Regions from separate parts of the Bradyrhizobium sp. 187 genome, predicted to be linked through region 1. Evidence: riboswitches for the same ligand, from Rfam matches in the RefSeq annotation. Region 1 holds a riboswitch; the other holds the start of a gene.

Region 1 (7,915 bases):
CCTTGCGGCCAGCCGCCATCGCGCAAGCGGCGTCCGGTCGAAACTAGAAAGGGCTCGCCGATGTCGTTGAGCGGCAACGCATGCGCCGCACACAGCGTCTGGATCGAGGTGATGCCGGGCACGACTTCGATTGTCGGCAAGGGATCGAGCCGCCGCGCGATACGCAGCGAGGAATCGTAAAGCGAGGGATCGCCCCAGATCAACAGCGCGACCTTGCCCTCTCCTTCGAGATGATCCCCGATCGTCTGCGACCAGACGGCGGCCACGGCATCATGCCAATCGTCCACGCCCTTGCGATAGTCCGCTTCAGCGGCGTCCCGCACGGGCAGATCGAACTCGGCAATGCGGGTCGTGTCGCTGGTGAGCACATCGGCGCAGATCGTCCGCCTGAGATCGGCGAGGTCGGACTTGGCCGTCCCCTTGCGGGGGATCAGGACGAGATCGGCCGCGTTGATGGCAGTAATCGCGGCACGCGTGAGCTGCTCGGGATCGCCGCAACCGATGCCTATCAGAGAGAGCGTGAGCATCGTGCCTGCGAAAGGCGGCCGCACATGGGGCCGCCCGTTCGCTTGTCTCTAGGCCGCGTTGTGCAAACGCGGCGTGACGAGGCCGGGCGCGGTGACGCGGCGCAGCGACTTTGCCAGCGCCAGCACGCCGAGATCGGCGAGCGGCTCAATCACGATGACCAGCGCATAGGACGCCGCGAAGGTCGCGATGTTGGCGAGGTTGGTCGCGCCGAAGCCGGAGCCATAAATCGCCCAGAACGCCACCCAGGCGATGACGCCCGCCTGATAGGTCGTCGAAAGCGCCAGCGCCTGGCGGTACTTCAGATCGACATAGGCCGTGTTGCTCGAAATGATCCGCGTGGCGATCGCCTGGATTCCGAACAGCGGCACCAATAGCGTGGTGACGTTCATGCCATATTGCGGCAGGTCGGGCGGCTCGAAGAAGATGCCCTGGAACAGCAGGCCAAACGCGAGGCCGAAGGCCGCAGGCGCCGCGCCAAACAGCAGGAACAAGGTCGAGCCGAGGATGAAGTGCACTTCGGAGACGCCGACCGGGAAGTGCGGCAGGATCTCGAAGAAGATAAACACAAGCCCCGTGGTGGCGAGCGTCCGCGCCGCGAACGACGTGATGCCCTGCTCGCGCACGGTCTCAACCGCGAGCTTCAGGGCAACACCGCCGACAGCGATGCCGGTTGCGTAACTCAATACGAGCTTGGCGTCCGAGACTAGTCCGGGTTCGATATGCATGGCTCAGATCCTTCTTGCCGTCACACCCGACGGCCTTGGCCTCAAAACATGCACGGCCGGTCTCCTGGCTCGCGGTTCACTGGGAGTCTCCGGCCTTCCCGGGCCTCGCGGCCCAGTGGCTGATCGAAGTCCCTCACCGCTTACAGTCGCGGGGGCGGCTGGGGTTTTGGGCGCCGCAACAGGGTCCGCCCATCCCCATTCCCGATTATGCTCCGGCGCTTTGCGCCGCGTCGAGCACCATGCGTCTCCTGTGTGCCTCTTTCGCCGGCCGGGCGTCAAGGGGCGACGGGCGGACGAGGCGGTCATGACGGATAATTCCCCGCCAGCGCGCCGAACAGGATGACGGCCGCCGTGGAGGCCGCTCCGCCCCGCGCAAGCTGCTCTGCAAGTTCCGAAATTGTGGTGCGGACCAGCCGCTCATCGGGACGGCCGAGCGATTCGGCAAACAACGCCGGCGTGGTTGGGGCGAGCCCGTGCTCGATCAATTTGACGACCAACGCCGGAAACGTCCGCCGGCCCATATAGACCACGGTTGTCGCCTCCGGATCGGCCAGCGCCACCCAATTGAGATCTGGCGGCAGCTCGCCGGTGACGTCCGCCCCGGTCACGAACTGCACGCGGCGCGAGGTGTGACGCCGGGTCAGCGGAATGCCGGCTTGCGCGGCGGCGACACAGGCCGAGGTGACGCCGGGAATGATCTCGTAGCCGATGCCCGCTTCGCGCAGCGTCTCGAGCTCCTCCTCAAGCCGGCCAAAGATGCCGGCATCGCCCGACTTCAACCGGACCACGCGCGCGCCTGTCACGGCATAGTCGACCAGCAGGCGGTTGACATGGTGCTGCTTGGTCGAGGCCCGCCCTGCCCGCTTTCCCACCGCGACGAGATTGGCGCCGGGCCGGGCCAGATCGAGGATCGCGCCTGAAGCAAGATCGTCATAGAGCACAACGTCGGCCTCGCGCAGCCGCGCTGCACCCTTGAGCGTGAGCAGCTCGGGATCGCCGGGCCCGGCGGAGACAAAGGAGACAAAACCGCTCACCGGTCCTCCGCGATCAGATGGAAGAACGTGCCGGTAGCTTGTCCCCGCCGCGAGCCGGTCTCGGCAATGACCGCACCTGTCGCGTCGTGCACGACCGCCAGCGCCGTGTCGGGCTGCGCGACTATGGTCGAATAGTGGAATTCATGGCCACGCAGGCGTGCACCCGCCTGATGACCCGGCATCGGCGCGGCGAGCTCGGCCAGACGATAGCCCAGATGCATGCGGCGCTTGGCAAAGCTCGTCTCCAGGCCGAGCAGGCCCGTCATCTCGTGGCTGATGCCATCGGCGTCGGTCAAAGCGGTGCCCAGCACCATATAGCCCCCGCATTCGCCGTGCACCGGGCGCGTCTCGGCGAAGGCGCGCAATCCGCTGCGGAAGCGCGCATTGGCAGCGATCCTGCCGGCCTGCAGCTCGGGATAGCCGCCAGGCAGCCAGCACACATCGGCGACCGGATCAGGGGCTTCATCGGCGAGCGGCGAGAATGTCGAGATCTCCGCACCCGCCGCGCGCCACGCTTCCAGCATGTGCGGATAGACGAAGGAGAACGCGGCATCACGGGCAAGCGCAATGCGCTGGCCGGGCGGCGTCACGTTGACGCCGCTTGCGGCAGGTTGCGGCGACCAGGTGGCCGCCGAACGCAGCACCGCGTCGAGATCGACATGCTCGGCAACGAAGCGCGCGGCCTCGTCGATCAGCTTGCCGATCTCCGCCTGCTCCTCGGCCTGGACCAGTCCGAGATGCCGTTTCGGCAGGCTGATCTCCGCATGGCGCGGCAACGCGCCGAACACGGCGATGCCGGCATCCAGCAGCGCGCGCCGCACGAGGGCTTCGTGGCGCGGGCTGGCAACGCGATTGAGCACGACGCCTGCAAGGCGCACACCGGGGCGGTAGTCGCGAAGGCCCCCCGCAATCGCGGCCGCCGTTTGTGCCTGGCCCGAGGGATCGATCACCAGCAGCACCGGCCAGTCCAGCATCTCTGCGATATCGGCGGTCGCTCCGGTGCCGCAGACGCCGCGCGCGGCAACGCCGTCGAACAGGCCCATTGAGCCTTCGGCCAGCACGACATCGGCGTCAATGCCACGACTGACGAGATGCGAGATTGTCCCGCGATCCATCGCCCAGCTGTCCACGTTGACCGAGGCGCGTCCCGTCGCGGCGGCATGAAACGCGGGATCGATGTAATCGGGGCCGCTCTTGAAGCACTGCACCCGCAATCCGCTGTTGCGCCAGGCGCGGGCAAGCGCCAGCGTCAGTGTGGTCTTGCCGACGCCGGAGGCCGGCGCGGAGATAACGAGCCCTGCCGCCATCACGACACCTCCGGAAAGCGCGGCTCGGCGCCGACCGGCCGATAGCGGCGGTCATAGTCGGCAGCATAGAGACGGCTCTCGGAAAAATCCGCCGAGCCCAGCGTCTTGCCGACCAGGATCAACGCGGTGCGCTCCATCTCGCCCCCGACAGCAGCGTCGAGTGTTGCGAGCGTGGCGCGGATGATGCGCTGCTCGGGCCAGCTCGCACGCCAGACGATCGCGACCGGGCAATCCGCGCCATAATGCGGCGTCAGCTCAGCGACGACCTTGTCGAGCAGATGAATCGACAGATGGATGGCGAGCACCGCGCCGGTGGCGGCGAAGGCGGCAAGCTTCTCGCCTTCGGGCATCGCGCTGGCGCGGCCCGGCGTGCGCGTCAGCACCACGGTCTGGGCAAGGCCGGGCAGCGTCAGCTCGGCCTCCAGCGCAGCCGCGGCGGCCGAGAAAGAGGGAACGCCGGGCGTGACCGTGTAGGGAATGTCGAGCGTGCGCAGGCGGCGGAGCTGTTCGCCCATCGCCGACCAGATCGAGAGATCACCGGAATGCAGCCGCGCAACGTCCTTGCCATCGGCATGGGCGGCGGCGATCTCCGCGACGATCTCATCGAGCGACAGCGGCGCGGTGTTGACGATCCGCGCCCCGGGCGGGCAATGCGCCAAGACGCCCTCGGGCACAAGTGAGCCAGCATAGAGGCAGACCGGACAGGCGGCGATGAGATCGCGGCCGCGCAACGTCAGCAAGTCAGGAGCGCCTGGCCCTGCCCCGATGAAATGCACCGTCATGCGCCGTCTCCTTCCGCGATCGCCGCGGTCGCGGTGCGATCCTGCGAGACCACCCGCGTCGCAATCAATCGCGCGCGAGGTCCGGCCGCTGCGAGCGCCGCCGCCTCGGCAACCGATCCCGTCCCGAACTTTTCCACGACGAGCTTTGACTGCGTCGGCGTGTCGATGCCAACAAGCATTTCGGCGGCAACCGCCTTGATCGGCAAGCCGCATTCGCGCGCGAGCTGCTTCAACACCTCCTCGTCGGCCTTATCGCTGACCGTCGCCACTGCTGCAAGGCCTTCGGGACCACCGGCCGCCAGAAGCGCCTCACGCAGCGAGGCCAGCGTGACGTCCCGCTTGAATCCGAGCCCGGCGACCTTCATCGGACCGCGCTCCATTGCACCACGGGCCGCACGGCCTCCCAGGACCGGTAGCGGCCGAGCGAAGCGGCATGCGCAATCTCGACCCGCATCAATTCGCCGCCGTGGCGCTGGTGCAGCTCACCGAGCAACGCTTCCGTCTCCAACGTTACTGAATGCGCGACCAGCCGCGTACCGGGCGAGAGCCGCGGCCAGATGGCGTCGAACATCGCGATGTCGAGACCGCCGCCGATGAACACGGCGTCAGGCCCGTCCAGCGTAGCAAGGGCTTCAGGCGCTTTTCCCGCGATGACTGTGATCCGATGTGCCAACCCGAACGCCGTCGCATTGCTGCGAATGTTCGCTGCGCGATCCTCGCGCGCCTCGACGGCGATCGCGGTGCCCCCGCACAGCGTCCACTCGACCGAGATCGAGCCCGAGCCCGCACCGATGTCCCATAGCCGTTCACCGGGACGCGGCGCCAGCGCCGAAAGCGCGAGCGCACGGACCGGACGCTTGGTGATCTGGCCGTCATGGACGAAGAGTTCGTCCGATAGTCCCGAGCTGTGGGGGATGCCCTGCGCGCCCGCCGCCTCAACGGCTACCGCGACCAGATTTCCGGCAAGATCGCCTGCGAAGCTGTCGGCGCGATGCGCGTTGATCCTTTCGCGCGGCCCGCCAAGCGCAGCGAGTGTCCAGAATGCCGAGGCACCCCATCCGCGCGCCGTCAGCTGTTTCGCGAGATCGCCTGCCGCCTTTGCGTCGCGCACGAGACAAATGATGCGTGCCCCTCGCGCCAGGTGTGGCACGAGACGCTCGAATGGCGCGGCGTGGAGACCGAGACAGGCAACGGATTCCAGACGCCAGCCAAGCCGCGCAGCAACGAGCGAGAATGTCGAGGGAGCCGGATACGCGATCCATTCGTCGCCATGGAGCTTCTCGGCGAGGCTCGCGCCGGCCCCGTGCCAGAACGGATCGCCGGAGGCGAGCACCGCCGTCGGGCGACCACGGCAGCTCAACACGATTTCTGCATCGAACGGCACCGGCCATGGACGGCCGCGCCCGGTTATGCCGGCGAGTGCAAGATGCCGTTCACCGCCAAAGACAGTTTCGGCATCATCGAGCGCCTTTCGGCTTGCCTCGGACAGCCCGGCAAGGCCATCTTCGCCGATACCGATGATGGTCAGCCAGGGATCAGCCATGACGAGCGCCCTCATTCTGGGCGGAACGGCCGACGCGAGCCTGCTCGCGGCGGAGATCGCGCGCGCCGGCGTCGATGCCGTGTATTCCTATGGCGGCCGCACCCGCGCGCCCGCCGGTCAGCCGTTGCCGACGCGGATCGGCGGTTTTGGCGGCGCAAGCGGACTTGTCGATTACATTGGTCGGGAACACATCACGCATGTAATCGACGCGACGCATCCCTTTGCCACCGAGATGAGCCGCAATGCGGTCGCGGCATGTGCGGAAACCGGCACGCCGCTGATCGCTCTCGAGCGAGCGCCGTGGACCAAAGCGCCCGGCGACAACTGGATCGAAATACCTGATGTCGACGCCGCGGTCACCGCACTGCCTGAAGTGCCGGCAAATGTGTTCCTCGCCATCGGCCGCCAGCACATCGCGCCGTTCGCGACCAAGCCGCAGCACGCCTACACGCTGAGATTCGTCGATCCGCCCGATGCGCCGCTGCCCTTCGCCGCGGACGTCATCGTGTCGCGTGGGCCGTTTACGCTTGAGGGCGAACTGGAGATGCTGCGCGCGCGAGGCATCACCCGGATCGTCGCCCGCAATTCCGGCGGCGACGGCGCGCGCGCCAAGATCGACGCCGCCCGCAGGCTCGGCCTGCCCGTGATCATGATCTCGCGACCGCAACTGCCGGAACGCTTGCGGGTCGAGAGCGTGGCCGAGATCATGCAGTGGCTCGGTCATCGGGCCTGCCTCGGCGCATAGACCCAGCGGCCGACGCGGCGTGTCTGCGAGTTGCCGACGATCACCAGCGTGCGCATGTCGGCCATCTCGGGCCGGGCTTCGTTCAGCCTGACGGTCTCGATCTTTTCGTCGGCGGCGCTGATCGCGCGCGCGAAAATCACAAGACGGTCGCCACAGCCGGCCTCGTTCAGCACCGCGAGCGCACGGCCAAATCCTTCCGGCCGGCTCGCCGAGCGCGGATTGTACATCGCGATGGCAAAATCGGCTTCCGCGGCGAGCCGCAGGCGCTTCTCGATCACCGCCCACGGCTTGAGATTATCGGAGAGATTGATCGCGCAGAAATCATGGCCGAGCGGTGCGCCGGCGCGCGCGGCAGCCGCCAGCATCGCAGTGACGCCGGGCAGCACGCGGATCGGCAGCTCCTGCCATTGCGGCGCCTGTTCGAGCGCCTCGAACACGGCGGACGCCATCGCGAAGACGCCGGGGTCGCCGGAGGACACGATGACGACTTGGCCGCCTTCGGCCGCGAGCCGCAGCGCCTCGCTCGCGCGCTGCAGCTCTTCGCGATTGTCGGAAGGATGCAAAGTGAGCCCTGCCCGCGCTGGCACGCGCGCGACATAGGGCGCGTAGCCCAGAATGTCGGTCGCGGCGGCAAGCGCGGCGGAGACCTCGGGCGTCACCAGCGCAGCGCTGCCCGGGCCGAGGCCAGCGATGGTCAGCGTGCCCGTCATTCGGCGGCGTCCGGATGCCGGCCCTTGCCGTGCACGAGCACGATCGCAAAATAGGGGCAGTCGGCGGCGTCGATCTCCGCAAGCCGCACCACGCGCTCGCCCGGCATGGTGCCGCGCTCGACCAGCCACGCATCGTCCAGCCGTCCGGCGGCAGCGAGCGCGCGGCGCACTTTCGCGAGATTGCGCCCAGTCTTCATGATCACGAGCGCATCGGAATCGCGCATGCGGCGTTCGAGTTCGTCCTCGGCGAGCGTGCCCATGAGCACCGTCGTCACGTCGTCGCCGAGCGCAATCGGCTGTCCCACGCCATTCCAGCAGCCGACCATGCCGGGAATGCCGGCGATCACCTCGATCTCGACGCGGCCCTGCAGGCGCGTGTGCAGATGCATGAAGGAGCCGTAGAAGTAAGGATCGCCCTCGCAGAGCACAACGACGTCGACCGCGCGCGCCAGCCGCGCCAACCGTTCCGCCCATTCGTCGTAGAAGCCGGCCAACAGCTGGACGTATTCAGGCGTGTCGAAGGCGATCTCGGTCGTAACAG
Region 2 (7,915 bases), on a different replicon from region 1:
TCTTGTCGAAGATCCAATCTCGAACGGCGTCGTTCGCGATGTGGTGGCCGAGCGATTGTGACACGCCACGAAAACCCTCGCACCGCACAGGCACGATGGTCTTGCCGCCATATTCCTTTGACTTTTCTCTGGAGACTGCCTCGATATCGTCACCGATCAAGCCAATCGGACATTCGGACTGAATGGTGATGCCGCTGTTGAGAGGAAACAGCTCCTGCAGCTCGTCGATGAGTTTGGTGACCTTTTTATCGCCGCCGAACACGATATCCTTTTCCTGGAAATCGGAAGTGAACTGCAGTGTCACGAACGTGTCGATGCCAGTCGTGCCGACGTAGTAGTTGCGCCGCGAGCCCCATGAGTACTGACCACAGCCGACCGGACCGTGGCTAATGTGGATCATGTCCTTGATCGGCCCCCAGACGACGCCCTTGGAGCCCGCGTAGGCGCAGCCGCGGATGGTCATTACGCCCGGAATGGACTTGATATTCGACTTGACGCCACAATCCGACTTCCCCGCCTCGTGAACACTCAGATGCTTGGCGCGCCTTTTGGCGGTCTTCTCTGGGTAGACCTTCAACACCTCATCGATTAGCTGCTTGTTGCGCGCCTTGATCTCTGCGACGCTTTCGGTAGTTGCTCGGCTCATACAAATTTCCTTTCGATTGTCGTCTCAAATGAAGATGCGGCGCTTTTCCGACGGATTTCCGATCCGGCGTTGAGGTGTAAAGCGTGCAATCTCCCTGGCCAGTCCTACCGAACGCAACTTCGCGGGCTTCTGGATCATGCCGCAGCGGTCGATCAGGATGTTGCAGCTCATCTCGGCTAAGCGCTCGCGAGCGCCATGTGTGACGCTGTTGGTTTGTCGACGGAAACGCTGACCAAGACGCGTCTCGGTGATGTCATGCCTGCCCTCCAGCGATTGGTCATATCGGCTTCTTTACTCGCTCGCGTGCCATCAGGGGCCCGCCTGCCCCTCTGCATGTCGATGCAAAGGGCTAACAGCCGCCTGTTGCGCAGGGGTTTGCAACGAGTGTGCCAGCGCTGGCTGAATACAAAAACCCACGTCTGTAGAGCTAGATAGCTGGTAGGATGCGGATTGTTATAAACCTGACCCTGCGTGGCACCGACAGCCGTACCCGCTAACGCCCTGTCTGAAACAAAACAATCACTTGCGCTCTCCGCCAGCGAGATAGCTAGAGTCTTCACGCGCGCCGACGTCACTCCGGTGCGCAGCTTTGCTTGGCGCACCCATCGAGCGACCGCAAACACGATCGGTTCGAGAGAGTCCAGCGCACGTAGATGCGCCGATGGTGTTTGCGATCGATACTGAGCAAGTGATGATGAGCGCTGCAGCACCTCTTCCGGATGACTAAGAGAACTCAGTTGTTAGCAGAACGCTTTGTTTCACTTACACGCGATCTTTCGCTTCGCTCGTCATTACACTTGATCTCGTGGAGACGCGCTCTAATGTGGCGGCACGCGATCTCGTGGAAAGCATTGGGGCTGATCGATTCTCAAGCCGCGATAGCCTTAAAGGCGTAAGCTCGTGGCCTTTGCTCATTCGGGGTAAAGAGGTCGGCGTTCTACAATGGCCCCGTCCGTGTCATTCGGCAGTCCAGTTGCAGCTCGCTTCAGCATCTCGGTAAGACACGCCGCGACGCAATTCGGCGCTTCGATCGGGCGCGCGTCGACTTTTTTCTATCGCTGCTTGCGGGAGCGTGACGCGGTGAGCCGACGCCGGCACGCAGCACCGAGTGCAGGGACAACGAGGCCCGTCTGATGATGAGCGCAAGGCATCAGCGCGGGCTGAGGGCCCGTGGATAGCCCACTTTTATCTACTTCCCGGCGCGAAATTGATGCTTGTTTGGCCAACGGCATAAACGAAAACAACCCCCGCCGGGTGGACGGCGGGGTCTGAAGCGAGCATGATGGGTGCGACGTCTACGGAGCGGCTCGGCTGCTCATCGTCCGGCCGATGTTGCCGAGGTTGAGATCACACCGAGGGTGACCTAGCGCTGCATTCCGGCGTCATCCTTCTATCAGCATCGATTGAGGCCGTTTCGCCGCTTAACCACGCTGATGCGTCCATGGCGTGCGCCATTTTTGGCCATCGCGGAACCAGCGCTTCTTCTGTTCGCGCTTGCGCTCCGCGCCTTTTGCTCGGTCGATTGGGGATGCATACCCCCCAATTCTCTCGCAGCGGCCTCGTTCCTGGCAGAGTAGAATCCCGCGTCAGTCGCCACCAGCCGCGGCACGCCCCGTGGTGGGTTGCGGTGGCCGGGATCAACAGATCGCCATTGGGCCGCCGGAAATAGACTTGGTCGACAATCTTGCAGCTTGCTCATTTTGCCGAACTCATTGGGCTTGCCGGCTTGTCCTTACGGATGATCTCGGTCGACGGCTCGAACACGCTGAGAACCTTTTCTTCCACATGAGCGCCGCCGTGGAAGATGCGCGCCCGGGCTCTTGACGCATCACCCGCTGCACCAGCGGCAACATCCTATTGAGCTCCGCGCGGAGCCTCTCCAGTGCGATCTGCTGCAGAATGTCCGTCGCCTTATTCACTCCTTTGGATATTTCTGCGCTTGCGGAAATAAAGCGTAAGACACCAGTCACTTCCAAAAAAGAGATTCTGGCCAATCTGTGAACTCCAATTCGAAGCTACGTAGGCCAGTAAGTTTGGTGGTGAATCTAAGGGTCTTCCCTGAAAGGGCTGCCAATGAGCCAGATGCGAACTTGAATACTGTCGTGCCGGAAGTTGCGACTGCAATGCCTTGCTCGCCTTCCATGCTAGAGAAGCCAGTCGCCTCGGAGAGTTGCCCAATTGCAACTCCCTCCAGCGCGCGGTGAAATTCCAGGGACGCTAGGTACGTTCCTTTATCAGCAGCCCACTCGCTGACCGACACTGCTGTAATCCCCGCGTCACTCGAGAGACCATCCGCGATCCGGCAGCCATATTGAACCGTGAGAATGACCCGCTCGTTCCGAACTCCGACCGGCTCTCTATCGGCGGCAGTGATCGTGCACGCGTACCGCCTTGTGTCCGCAACCGCGCTCGCGCTTAGCCCGAGCAGATCGAGAGCGGAACATAATGCAAAAGCGATAACGGCTCTTCTCATTCGGCTACACCTAGTCTGGAGTATTGTTCCCCTGCTCTGTACAATCTGACGCTACGGCCGATTCAAGCTTCTTCGATCGCTCTGTCGGATGAAAGCTACTCATGGTGACCGCGGTTTCGCAGAAACGGCGCAATCGGTGTCCCCCTCCACCTGTGGACCTGGATGGGCGGCCCGAACGGTTTCATTATCGGCGCTCAGGGTGCGCCGCGGGGCCAGCACATCGGTGAACCAAGGCTGCATTTCAGCTCGGCGGCGACCATGACGAGCGCTGCGGCCTGCGGCGACGGAGCCTACGTTTCTGACGCAGGCGCATGCGTTCTATGAGCCGACGCCATTTTGCGCGCCAATGACCCGCCGCAAAGGTCGCCAATTTTGCTTGACAGTGTCAATGTAAAAGGAAACGTGGTCGCTAGGAGCCGTTCAAAGGCAGATTGCCGCTCAAGCAGGCGATCTTCGAGAACCTTACGCTCGAGATCACTTAGCTCGCTTTTAAGCCTTCTTCGACAGCGCCAAATGTCATTCCGCACGTATCTGATCTCATTCAATCGATCGTCAATCGAAGCCATCACGGACACCATATCTCACTTGAACCAGCCATGGACAACTGTTCAATCACGTCCTTCCCTCGGTAAGATGCCGATGAGATCTCACGACCTCGCCATCTGCGGACATGATGTAAGGCTCTCCTACCAACATGTCCTCTTGTACCGAAGTCTTTCAACGCAAGAGCACGAACTGACCATTGCTCTGCAGAAGTTCAGCGATTTTTGCGATCAGCGCGCAGGATTTCAAAAGCTGCCACTCGGCCGTGAGTGGGTCGAAATGGTTATCTTATCCCAACCCACACGCGGCCAGATATGTCAGGCCGGCACTTAAGCTGGTGTCGAATGGAGTATCCCAGTAAATCGGACGGTCGTACCGTCAAACTCTGCGTACAGATTTGAGATCGGCAATTGCCATGCCAGCGAACCCAGATAAGCCATGTTCAGGCTTCGGCGCTCGTCTGTTACAAACGAGCGGGATTTCGGCGGCGGCGCAAAGAGCCGGCCCGGATATGAGCTCGGAGAGCCTTGAGTCGGCAGGGCGAGGCAAAATCGTGAGCGATGCGCACCGCCGGGCGCCTCGGCTCAGTGTCTCGCCGTAGACCAGCGTAGATCTTTTTACCGCCGTCCCACGTGTGGCCGGCAAGCTGGCAATTAGATCTCATCACAAAACTTTCTGTGCGATGATGTCTAGCCGGGACTGCCGCTTGTCGCATCTGTGACAGTGTATGTATTCATCAAACCAAGACATCCGACGTTGTTCGGTAGCCCGGACTCGTTTTCTGACTAAATCAGCAGCTTGCATGTCAGGTGCAACTGGCATGGGGTTTCTATTGTCCAACGGCACCGTGAGCGCCGCTTTGGCGACAATTGCGTCCAACTGGTCGGGTGCCCGAACCAGATCGACATGAAGCCCGGCAACGGGCAAGGCCAAGGTTGTTTCAAGATTGTCGCCGATAGCTCCGAAATATGTGGCCAGCATGATTTTAAGGGCCGGCACAACCTTTGCGAAATGAGCATAGGCCCGGCGGACAGCCGCCCGAGATGCTTCGTCGACGTCCGTCACCAGGCATGGCTCGTCGAGCTGAACCCATTCAGCACCGCGCGAGGCTAGTTCGCGTTGAACATCGACATAGACTGGGAGGAGCCGATCGAGGCAGCGACAGTGGATTGAATTCGGGATTAACGCTTTTGCCGAGCTTCAGGAAAGTGACTGGGCCAACTAGGACGGGGCGCGTTTGGTAGCCGAGGCTTTTTGCCTCCTCATATTCCTCGATGGGCTTTCGAGAGGAATACTTAACGATCTGATCCCGGTGAAATTCCGGCACCGCGTAGTGGTAGTTGGTATCAAACCACTTCGTCATTTCCTGTGCGGCTACGCCAGGCCCATGCTGAGCGTGACCACCGTCCTGAGCGCCACGCGCCATGGTGAAGTAGGCCTTGAGCGACACAGGACCTTCGGTCCAGCCGTAGACGTCGGGAATGGCGCCGACCATTACGCTGGTATCGAGCACATGGTCGTAAAACGAGAAGTCATTCGACGGAATGACGGTCGCGCCGCGGCATTTCTGCTGTGCCCAATTAGCGACACGAAGTCCACTCCCCGCCTCGAGGAGCTCGGCTTCGCTGGAGTTTCCCGCCCAGTAGCTCTCGAGCGCGAATTTGAGTTCGCGTCGTGGGCCGATGCGTGACATCCCCAGTGTGGCAACGGGAAGCGAAAGAAAAGACATAGCTCAGACCCCATGATTGGGGCAAAGGTCATGGCGGACGCATGCAGCGAATATCGCGTGAGCGACAGCTGCTTGCGCACACCGGGACACCCCCCGTGGACGATATATTGTCGAGGCAAGTCTCCTGGCTCGCGGGTCGTCGCTGCTGTCCGGCCTTCCCGAAGCCGCATGGCTTCAGTGACTTCGTTGGACAGCGGCTCGCCGCTTACGCGGGGGCAGCGCCGGCATTGCACCGGCTTCCCTCTTAGCTCCGGATCAAACGAAATCCGAAGACCACGACGGCTGGCATTAGGCGCACCAGGATCGATCCGTCAACCTACTAAGTGTTGCCGCGATATTGACCAAAAGATTGCGAGCTGCACCAGGTAGGGCACAACGGTCTTACTCCCGGCCTGGTAAAAACGCGTGGATCTTTGGAGTCTCCGCTTGTGAATGCGTCCGCTCAACACCCTCTTGGCGTAGTCGGATGAGCTAACGCGAGCAGAACGAACGCGCTGGGCGGTCCGACATCTGCGTGATCGCGACAAACCTGGTCTTTTCCGTCAGCACCTTCTCGAACTCGCCCGTGAGGAAGTTGCGATCGTCCTCGGGCGGCATCCGCTTGATCACAGCGCCATGAGGCTCCTTAGGAATTGCCAAGGCCGGATTGCTCCAGGATCGAACGGATGATCAGGTCGGACTGCCTGTGTTCGACAGACCCAGGGACGAGCCGCGAGCTCGATCGCTCCGTAGCGTTGCTCAAGATGATCTCCTCGGTGCGCTAAGCACTTACGTCCTGAGCAACTTTGGCGCGCGCCTTCGTTGTTTCCGTCACCGCTGGCGAGTAGTGCAGCCTGGACCTTGGCCTGCGCGACATCGCAGGAACAGTTCCGGATGTCAGGATGCACGCTGACTTGCGAAACTGGAGTATGCGGCGGGAGAGCGGGCGGCGGGGATCCTGTTATGACCCTACGCTCCATGCACCTGTGCATGGTGAGCGTGGGCAACCGGCTGCCGAGCTTCTCGTACGTCTTCAGGATCTCCGGACCGATCTCTCGCGCGTGCAGACCGTCTCTTCGGCTTCGAAGTGACGTGGCTTTAGATATCCTGCGAGCCAATCTTGGGATATTCGACACCCGTCCACCTCGCCTCGCCTCGTCAGCCAGCGACAATAAGTCTGAACGCGGCGACCTGGAGCATCGAGGCGGCCTTGTCCTTATTCGAGACAATTTGACGGTGTCCTCTAGAGCCATTCGAGGGTTTCTCGGAGTCATCAGCGCCTCAAGCTCATGACGATGTTGATCGACCTCGATGCGCCCCACGCGGACGGCGGCCTCCTCAAGCTCGACATCTACTACTTCGTTCGCGAATCGAGCGGTGAAGCCTTCTGGACGCGGGCTGCTTATGTTGTCTTAGACGGGACACAGGTGTCAGGCACCGGACAGACCACCGCGCATCGCGGCGTGTCGGAATGGCCCTCGCACTCCGTACACTTTTTTGCATCGATAACGTAAATGTCGCGCTTGAGGCTGATCGCCGCGTTGGGACACTCGAACTCACATGCCCCACAAACGGTGCATTGCGAAGCGACGATCTTGTAAGTCATGCCTTCGACTCCTTAGTAGCGATGCCATTGGCGATCCCTTTCAAATGCCGTGCCAAGGACAGGCGCGCTCAATGATGGGCAATTTGCCCAATTGTGCTGTCCCGGGCCTGAGACCATGTTGCATCTGCGACAGCAACGGGCCACTTCAATTTCAAGCCATACGAGCCCTCGGGCCCTACTCCGATAGCCAGTCGCGACTCGGCCGCTGCGAGCTTCCGTCGGTTTGTCTGGCATGGCAGCGCGGGCCCAAGCGACGCTCGACGATTCCGAAACCGGCGGCGCGACTAAAAGCCCCGTGCCGACGCACGTCTGCGCCCGATCTCGGCAAACCTCCGGTCACCAGCCCTGACTGGAGGCTTTGTCCAAGCCGCGCTCACGGCTGCAACGTTAACTCCGCGGATTGACTCGCTGGAGGCTTGCCAAAACGGCTTTGTGCTACAATGACCTTCGGCGTCGCTTCGGAGGGCAATGAAGTTCCGCCGGGGACGCGATACTGGCTTTGCACGCAGTCAGCCGAATGCCTGGTGCCGAGTAGGCCTGGCGGCGGGGGCGAGCGCTGGTACGCTTTGCCTGGCTGTGCTCAGACACTCCTCATGCAACTATTTTGGACGAAGTGGAACAGGGCTGAAAGATGACTGTGCAAATTGCTTCAGCGGCATGGCCTTTCCGAACAGATGGCCCTGCGCAAGGTCGAACCCGAGTTCGGTCACAGCGATCAGGTCGGCGTGGCTCTCCACGCCTGCGGCGACGGTGCGCACACTGTACTCTTTGGCGAGATCGACGATATGGCGGCACACCGTTCGCTTCAGTGGCCCATTTCCGCAACCGGCGACGTACTGCCGGTCCACTTTTAGTTTCATGAACGGGAATTTTTCGACCCCCATCAGCTCCGGCCAATTGGCGCCGACATTGTCGATCGCAAGGCCAATGTTGTGAAAG

Evidence for each region. Region 1 has a riboswitch for cobalamin ahead of IVB19_RS12960 (energy-coupling factor ABC transporter permease). Riboswitches for the same ligand answer to the same signal wherever they lie in the genome.
Region 2: it holds a riboswitch for cobalamin, as region 1 does, so the genes downstream of both, IVB19_RS38075 (5-methyltetrahydropteroyltriglutamate--homocysteine S-methyltransferase) here and IVB19_RS12960 (energy-coupling factor ABC transporter permease) in region 1, are expected to answer to the same signal.

Annotation. Positions count from the first base shown of each region.
Region 1 covers NZ_CP064693.1:2,746,400-2,754,314, reverse strand. The annotation lists gene cobF (precorrin-6A synthase (deacetylating)) at 1-527, opposite strand, end outside; gene IVB19_RS12960 (energy-coupling factor ABC transporter permease) at 576-1,253, opposite strand; cobalamin riboswitch at 1,291-1,510, opposite strand; gene cobA (uroporphyrinogen-III C-methyltransferase) at 1,556-2,287, opposite strand; gene IVB19_RS12950 (cobyrinic acid a,c-diamide synthase CobB) at 2,284-3,594, opposite strand; gene cobM (precorrin-4 C(11)-methyltransferase) at 3,594-4,376, opposite strand; gene IVB19_RS12940 (cobalamin biosynthesis protein) at 4,373-4,741, opposite strand; gene cbiE (precorrin-6y C5,15-methyltransferase (decarboxylating) subunit CbiE) at 4,738-5,919, opposite strand; gene IVB19_RS12930 (cobalt-precorrin-6A reductase) at 5,918-6,664, shown strand; gene cobJ (precorrin-3B C(17)-methyltransferase) at 6,640-7,374, opposite strand; gene IVB19_RS12920 (precorrin-2 C(20)-methyltransferase) at 7,371-7,915, opposite strand, start outside.
Region 2 covers NZ_CP064694.1:201,618-209,532, reverse strand. The annotation lists gene nifD (nitrogenase molybdenum-iron protein alpha chain) at 1-646, opposite strand, end outside; partial or broken gene IVB19_RS38080 (ISNCY-like element ISBva1 family transposase) at 2,043-2,661, opposite strand; partial or broken gene IVB19_RS38075 (5-methyltetrahydropteroyltriglutamate--homocysteine S-methyltransferase) at 4,521-5,391, opposite strand; cobalamin riboswitch at 5,489-5,684, opposite strand; gene IVB19_RS38070 (hypothetical protein) at 5,863-6,030, opposite strand; gene IVB19_RS38065 (4Fe-4S binding protein) at 6,773-6,976, opposite strand; gene IVB19_RS38060 (EAL domain-containing response regulator) at 7,576-7,915, opposite strand, start outside.